2 regions of the Streptomyces sp. NPDC099050 genome follow, and region 1 is predicted to be linked to the other one. Evidence: riboswitches for the same ligand, from Rfam matches in the RefSeq annotation. Region 1 holds a riboswitch; the other holds the start of a gene.
The links. Region 1 has a riboswitch for glycine ahead of gcvT (glycine cleavage system aminomethyltransferase GcvT). Riboswitches for the same ligand answer to the same signal wherever they lie in the genome.
Positions count from the first base shown of each region.

Region 2: it holds a riboswitch for glycine, as region 1 does, so the genes downstream of both, gcvP (aminomethyl-transferring glycine dehydrogenase) here and gcvT (glycine cleavage system aminomethyltransferase GcvT) in region 1, are expected to answer to the same signal.

Region 1 covers NZ_JBIWAE010000007.1:195,897-199,640, reverse strand. Annotated here, with positions in the region: gene glyA (serine hydroxymethyltransferase) at 1-243, opposite strand, end outside; gene gcvH (glycine cleavage system protein GcvH) at 258-638, opposite strand; gene gcvT (glycine cleavage system aminomethyltransferase GcvT) at 742-1,866, opposite strand; glycine riboswitch at 2,051-2,154, opposite strand; gene ACIQV3_RS14720 (AAA family ATPase) at 2,357-3,034, shown strand; gene ACIQV3_RS14715 (enhanced serine sensitivity protein SseB C-terminal domain-containing protein) at 3,200-3,744, shown strand, end outside.
Region 2 covers NZ_JBIWAE010000004.1:450,090-453,833, forward strand. Annotated here, with positions in the region: gene gcvP (aminomethyl-transferring glycine dehydrogenase) at 1-1,980, opposite strand, end outside; glycine riboswitch at 2,180-2,278, opposite strand; gene ACIQV3_RS10100 (PRC-barrel domain-containing protein) at 2,399-2,764, shown strand; gene ACIQV3_RS10105 (DNA polymerase IV) at 3,238-3,744, opposite strand, start outside.

The DNA of each region.
Region 1 (3,744 bases):
GCGGTCGATCGCGATCTGCTCGACCACGTCGACGTGCTCACAACCGCCGTAGTAGCGGCGGCCGGGGTAACCCTCGGCGTACTTGTTGGTCAGGACCGAGCCCTGGGCCTCCATGACGGCGACCGGAGCGAAGTTCTCCGACGCGATCATTTCCAGGGTGGACTGCTGGCGCACGAGTTCGGCGTCGACGGCGGCGGCGACGTCCGGGTCGAGCTCGTGGAGGGGAGTGTTCAGTACAGACATCAGGGTTCCCTGGGTCAGTTGCCGGCGGTGAGCTTGGCGTACTCGTCGACGGAGAGCAGGTCGGCCGGCTCCTCCGTGACGCGCACCTTGAAGAGCCAGCCGCCCTCGAACGGAGCCGAGTTCACCAGGGCCGGGTCGTCGATGACGTCCTGGTTGGACTCGACGATCTCGCCGGTGACGGGGGAGTACAGGTCGCTGACCGACTTGGTCGACTCCAGCTCGCCGCAGGTCTCGCCCGCGGTCACCGTGGCGCCTACCTCGGGGAGATCGGCGTAGACGACGTCACCGAGCGCGTTGGCCGCGAACTCCGTGATGCCGACCGTCGAGACGCCGTCGACGGCGTCCGACAGCCACTCGTGCTCCTTGCTGAAACGCAGCTGCTGGGGGTTGCTCATGACCTGATTCTCCTGGATGCGGGGGAGTGGATACGAACGGTGGTCCTGCGGACCGGCGCGACGCGCCGTCCTGCGGTGCGACGCGGTGCGGTGGGGTGCGGGGCTACTTCTGCCGCTTGTAGAACGGCAGGGCCACGACCTCGTACGCCTCATGCGTACCGCGAATGTCCACGCCGACGCCGGAGGTGCCGGGCGCGGCGTGCGCCGCGTCGACGTACGCCATCGCGATCGGCTTGCCCAGCGTCGGGGACGGGGCGCCCGAGGTGACCTCGCCGACGACCTGGCCGTCGAAGGTCACGGAGAAGCCCGCGCGCGGTACGCGGCGGCCCTCGGCGATCAGGCCGACCAGCTTGCGGGGCGCCTTGGAGGCGGCGCGCTCGGCGGCGGCCTCCAGGGCGGCGCGGCCGACGAAGTCGCCCTCCTTCTCGAACTTCACGACCCGGCCCAGACCCGCGTCGAACGGGGTCAGGGAGGTGGTCAGCTCGTGCCCGTACAGCGGCATGCCCGCTTCCAGGCGCAGCGTGTCGCGGCAGGACAGGCCGGCCGGGACCAGGCCGACGCCCTCGCCCGCCTTGGTCAGCGCCTGCCACAGCTCCACGGCGTGCTCGGGCGAGACGAACAGCTCGAAGCCGTCCTCGCCGGTGTAGCCGGTACGGGCGATCAGCGCGGGCACCCCGGCGACCGTGCCGGGCAGACCGGCGTAGTACTTCAGCCCGTCCAGGTCGGCGTCGGTGAGGGAGGCGAGGATGCCCGGGGACTCCGGACCCTGCACCGCGAGCAGCGCGTACGCGTCGCGGTCGTCGCGGACCTCGGCGTCGAAGCCGGCGGCGCGCTCGGTGATCGCGTCCAGGACGACCTGGGCGTTGGAGGCGTTCGCGACGACCAGATACTCGGGGGCCGCGGTCTCGCCCAGGCGGTAGACGATCAGGTCGTCCAGGATCCCGCCGTCTTCCCGGCAGATGTGCGTGTAGCGGGCGCGGCCGACGCCGACGGTGGAGATGTTGCCGACCAGGGCGTAGTCCAGGACCTTGACGGCCTCGGGGCCGGTCAGGGTGATCTCGCCCATGTGGGAGAGGTCGAAGAGGCCGGCCCTGGTGCGGACGGCGTTGTGCTCGTCGCGCTCGCTCCCGTACCGCAGGGGCATGTCCCAGCCCGCGAAGTCGGTCATGGTCGCACCGAGGGAACGGTGCAGCGCATCGAGGGCGGTCAGGCGGGGGGCAGTGCTCATGGGTGTGGCTCCCGGGTCCCAGGGCATGACATGACGAGGAGGAGTTCCTCCCCATCTGTCATCGGAACCTGAGAGGTTCGCCGAGAGTTCCCCGCTTCCAGGGGAAGGCCATCGACTTGCACCTTGGGTGGAACCGTCGCCGGGGCCCTCACGGGCGGTGGCGCGGCTCGCTTTTCAGATCTGCCTCATCCACGCGGTACGGGGCCTGAGAGATTCAAGGGAGGTACTTGCTCCTTCGGCGCCCGGGCACCGCCTTGCGGCGTGCCGGGACTCTCCCGCGCGGATTCAAGCGGCCGGTATGCAGTTAGGTGTCCAGATGGCGCACATCATTGCACGGTGTGCGGCCGAATGGGGGAGGGGGGCCGCAAGCGGAGCGGAACCGGAGCGGAACGGGCGCGGAAGCGGAGCGGAACCGGACACCCCGGATTACCGTCTCTTTACACTCAGGGGGAACGGGTCCAGGTGACCCGGCGCGGGGGAGGCGAGCACTGTGCGGAGATTCGGAGTACTGGCGGCGACGAACACCGGCGCCGTCGAGGGTGCGGTCGGCGGCGTGCCGTCGCAGCGCGGCCTCGTACGGGACCCGGTGGCGGCCGGGGAGCCCGGCGCGGTACGGGACCTGCGCGGGGCCGAGGGCCCGCGGCGGCTCCGCTTCGCCGACGGCGACGTCGTGGTGGTCTCCGGGCTGCCCGGCGGAGGCAAGAGCACCCTGATCAAGCGGGCCGCCGAGGGCGGCGGCATCGACTCCCAGGACGCCCGCGAGCGGTGGGAGCGCCGGATGCCGGCCGCCCTGCCCTATGCGGTGTACCGGCCGGCGGTCCGGATCGCGCACTACTGGGGCTTGTGGCGGGTGCTCCGCTCCGGGGCCCCGGCCGTGGTCCACGACTGCGGTACGCAGAGCTGGGTCCGGGCGCTGCTGGCCTCGGCGGCCCGGCGGCGCGGCCGCGCGCTGCACATGGTGCTGCTGGACACCACCCCCGAGGAGGCCCGGGCCGGGCAGGCGGCGCGGGGCCGGGGGGTGTCGGCGTACGCCTTCGCCCGGCACCGCGGCGCGGTGGCCCGGCTGCTGCGCGAGGCCGAGGAGGGCCGCCCGCCGGCCGGCTGCGCCTCGGTGACCCTGCTGGACCGCCCGGCGGCGTCGCGGCTGACGTCGATCGGCTTCCGCTAGCGGAAGCCGGGCGGGGCGGCGCGAGGAGTCGTAGGGGCTGCGTACGGCCGGCCGCGCGGGCGGCCCCCGGCGGGGGTGCCGCGGGCGCCCGTTAATCTCGGGGATCCCGGGAATCTCGGCTCGAGAACCACGGGTGGAGACCAAGGCGAGCGAGCGGAGACGTACATGTGGCCGGGTAACGAGCTGGAGCAGGTGCTCGGGGCGGCGCTCGGACAGGCGGAGGCCGGGGGGCGGATCCTGGAGGTCCTCGGGCGGAGCGACCTGTGGATCCCGCTGCCCGGCGGCGTGAACAGCCTGAGCCTGCCCACCATGGACATCGACGGCGCCGCGTACGTGCCCGTCTACAGCTCCGAGGAGCAGTTCCGCGCCTGCGCCGGGCCCGGCATGGACTTCGCCGTCGCCCCCGCCACGGAGTTCGCCCGCGGCCTGCCCCCGCAGCTCGGCATCGCGGTCAACCCCGAGGGATCCGTCGGGGTGCCACTGCCCCCACCGGCCGTCGCGGAGCTCTGCCGCGCCGGCCGCGGCCCGCTCGACGGCCCGGCCACCGGTGGCCGGGTCCGGCTCTACGAGCCGGACTGGCAGGAGGACCCGGTCGCGTTCCTGGCCGCCGCCGCGGAGGAGTTCCGCGCCACCGGAGTCGTCGCCTCCGCGCACCGCTGCCTCGCCAGCGTCGAGGGCGGCACGCCGGAGCTCTACGTCGGCGTCCACCT
Region 2 (3,744 bases), on a different contig from region 1:
CACACCGTGCGTGGAGGGGTACGTGATCATCAGCACGGCGAGCTCGTCGCGGTACTGCTCGATCTTGGCGCGCAGGTCGTCCGCGTCCACCTCGCCGTCGTCGGCGGTCTTGACGACGACCACCTTCATGCCGGCCATCACGGCGCTCGCGGCGTTGGTGCCGTGCGCGGAGGACGGGATGAGACAGACGGTGCGCTGCTCGTTGCCGTTCGCCCGGTGGTAGGCGCGGACGGCCAGCAGGCCGGCGAGCTCACCCTGGGAGCCGGCGTTCGGCTGAATGGAGACCTTGTCGTAGCCGGTGACCTCGCAGAGACGTTCCTCCAGCTCAGTGATGAGCGTGAGGTACCCCTCGGCCTGCTCGACCGGGGCGAACGGGTGCAACTGGCCGAATTCGGGCCAGGTGACCGACTCCATCTCGGTGGTCGCGTTGAGCTTCATGGTGCAAGAGCCCAGCGGGATCATGCCGCGGTCCAGCGCGTAGTCCTTGTCCGAGAGCTTGCGCAGGTAGCGCAGCATCGCGGTCTCGGAGCGGTGCTGCTGGAAGACCGGGTGGGTCAGGTACGCGTCCGAGCGCAGCAGCCCCTCGGGAAGCGCGTCGGCGGCGCTCCCGTCGAGCGCCTCGATGTCAGCGGTGACACCGAAGGCGGCCCAGACGGCCTCGACGTCGGCGCGCAGGGTCGTCTCGTCACAGGCCATGGACACGAGGTCGGCATCGACCTGGAAGAGGTTGACGCCACCCTCGCGGGCGGCGGCCACCACCTCGGCGGCCCGGCCCGGAACCCGGACGGTGAGGGTGTCGAAGTACGAGCCGTGCACCAGCTCGACCCCGCCGGCCGTCAGACCGGCGGCGAGCAGGGCGGCGTACCGGTGGGTGCGGCGGGCGATCGTCCGCAGCCCGTCCGGACCGTGGTAGACGGCGTACATGCCGGCCATGACGGCGAGGAGCACCTGCGCGGTGCAGATGTTGCTGGTGGCCTTCTCGCGGCGGATGTGCTGCTCACGGGTCTGCAGCGCCAGGCGGTAGGCCTTGTTGCCGTCCGCGTCCACGGAGACGCCGACGAGGCGGCCGGGCAGCGAGCGGGCGTGCTTGGCCTGGACGGCCATGTAGCCGGCGTGCGGTCCGCCGAAGCCCATCGGGACGCCGAAGCGCTGGGTGGTGCCGACGGCGATGTCGGCGCCCAGTTCGCCCGGGGAGGTCAGCAGCGTCAGGGCGAGCAGGTCGGCGGAGACCGCGACGATGGCGCCGAGCCCGTGCGCCTGCTCGATGACCGGCTTGATCTCCCGCACGGCGCCGGAGGCACCGGGGTACTGGAGCAGCACGCCGTAGACGCCGCGCTCGACGATCTCGGCCGGAATCCCCTCGCTCAGGTCGGCGACGACTACCTCGATGCCGATCGGCTCGGCACGGGTCTGGATCACCGCGATGGTCTGCGGCAGCGCGTCGGCGTCGACGAGGAAGACGTTGCCCTTGGCCTTGCCCACGCGGCGGGCCAGGGTCATGGCCTCGGCGGCCGCCGTGCCCTCGTCGAGCAGGGAGGCGCCGGAGGTCGGCAGACCGGTCAGCTCGGCGACGACGGTCTGGAAGTTCAGCAGGGCTTCGAGGCGGCCCTGGGAGATCTCCGGCTGGTACGGCGTGTACGCCGTGTACCAGGCCGGGTTCTCCATGACGTTGCGCAGGATCACCGGCGGCGTGAAGGTGCCGTAGTAACCCAGCCCGATCATCGAGGACAGGACCTGGTTGCGGTCGGCGAGCTCACGCAGCTCGGCGAGCACCTCGGCCTCGGTCCGCGCCTCGGGCAGGTTCAGCGCGGCGGTGGTCTTGATCACATCCGGCACCGCGGCTGCGGTGAGCTCGTCCAGCGAGCCGTAGCCCACGTGGGCGAGCATCTTCGCCTGCGCCTCGGCATCCGGGCCGATGTGGCGCTGCTCGAAGGGGATGCCTCGCTCCAGCTGGGAGAGCGGAATGCGGTTGGCGGTCATGTACGGAGGCCTCCTGGTCGTACGACCTGCGAGGGGCACCACGGCGCGGGCACCCGGACGGCCTCCCCCTCTGTCATCACAACCTGAGAGCTTCACCGGGCCACGCGGGGATCGCCCACGGGGTCCGGCTTTCACCGTCGGTGAGGAGAGGGACCGGCACTGCGCGCCCGGTACCCGCAACCTGCTTTCCAGAGTGGCCTCACCACGTGCGGTACGTATGCCTGAGAGATTCCGGGGAGGATTTGCTCCTTCGGCGCCTCCGTCTCACTCACTCGGAGGACTCTCCCGCACAGGGTCAACAGCCGCCACCCAGCCTACCAGCGAGGATGTGGACGCCTCCCTTCGAGTGGCCCGCTCTCCGGAAATGCACTTTTGTAGTCATTACGGATGAGTTGCGCCCAAATGGAGGGACCGGCCCGTGCAGACCGACATCGATCCCCGCAGCCTGATCGGCCGCAAGGCGTTCGACCGCAATGGCACCAAGATCGGCACCGTCGACGAGGTCTACCTCGACGATGCCACCGGCGTACCCGAATGGGCCGCCGTACGCACCGGCCTCTTCAGCCGGGACGCCTTCGTCCCGCTGGAGCCCAGCGAGATGGTGGGCGACACCCTGCACGTGCCCTTCGAACGCTCCCTCATCAGGGACGCCCCCGACTTCGGCGTCGGCCGCCACCTCTCCCCCGAACAGGAGCTGCAGCTCTACCACCACTACGGCCTGGACCTCGCCCTCCCCTCAGACTTCCACCACGACTTCGGCCACACGCCCCCCGACACCCCCTGACCCCAAATCCAGCCCCTCCGGCGTTCGAGGAGCGGGGGTCCGGGCGCCGGGGTCCGGGAACGGCGCCGCACACACCAAGGGGGTCCGGGCGCCGAGGTCCGGAAGCTTGCCCCAGGCAACGGCGCCGCACGCACGAACGGGTGTGGGCGCAGGGGGCACCCACCAACGGGTCCGGGCGCAGGGGGCACCCACCAACGGGTGGGGGCGCAGGGGGCACCCACCAACGGGTCCGGGCACGGGGGGCACCCACCAACGGGTCCGGGCACGGGGCCCCGGGGACTTGGCCCCCGGCAACAGCGCCGCACGCGCCAAGGGGTCCGGGCGGAGCCCGGGGAACGGCGGAAGGGCGGGTAGGGGACAGCCCCGCAGGGCCCGGCCCCTCCCACCCCGCAGCGGGAGCAGCCAACGGCGGGCACCGGCGGCACCGGCCAGGCACGGCCACGCACACCGGCACAGCCGACCGGCACGACCCCTCAGGCTCGCTCCGCGGCCGTCGAGCCCCCGACCCCCAAAACCTGGTCCCCGACCAGCGGCATCGGGTCGGACGGCTCCAGCTCCGGATCATCCACCAAGAACGTGCGGACCCGCCCCGGCCGGGATCCCGGCTGCTCGAACCGTACGGTCACCCGCCCGACCCCACTGCCCTGCACCCACCCCGGCCCGTACACCGCATGCCGCACATCGCCCCCGGCCGCCCACCGCCGCTCTGCCGGCCCAGGTTCGCCACCCGCCCCCCGCTCAGCGGCCTCACCCTGTCCTGGCCCCGCGTCCCGCACCGATCCGGCGCCCTGTCCCTCCCCAGCGCTCTCGGGCAGCCCTTCCCGAGGCCCCTGACCCTGCCGAACGCCCTGATCCGCCCCGACGCCGGCATCCACACCCGGACCTTCCCCGGCCCCCTGACGCTCCCCCGGCCCAGCACCCTCACCCTCACCCACACCCGACCCGGGCCCAGGCCCCGGCCCGGCGCCCTCCCCCGGGCC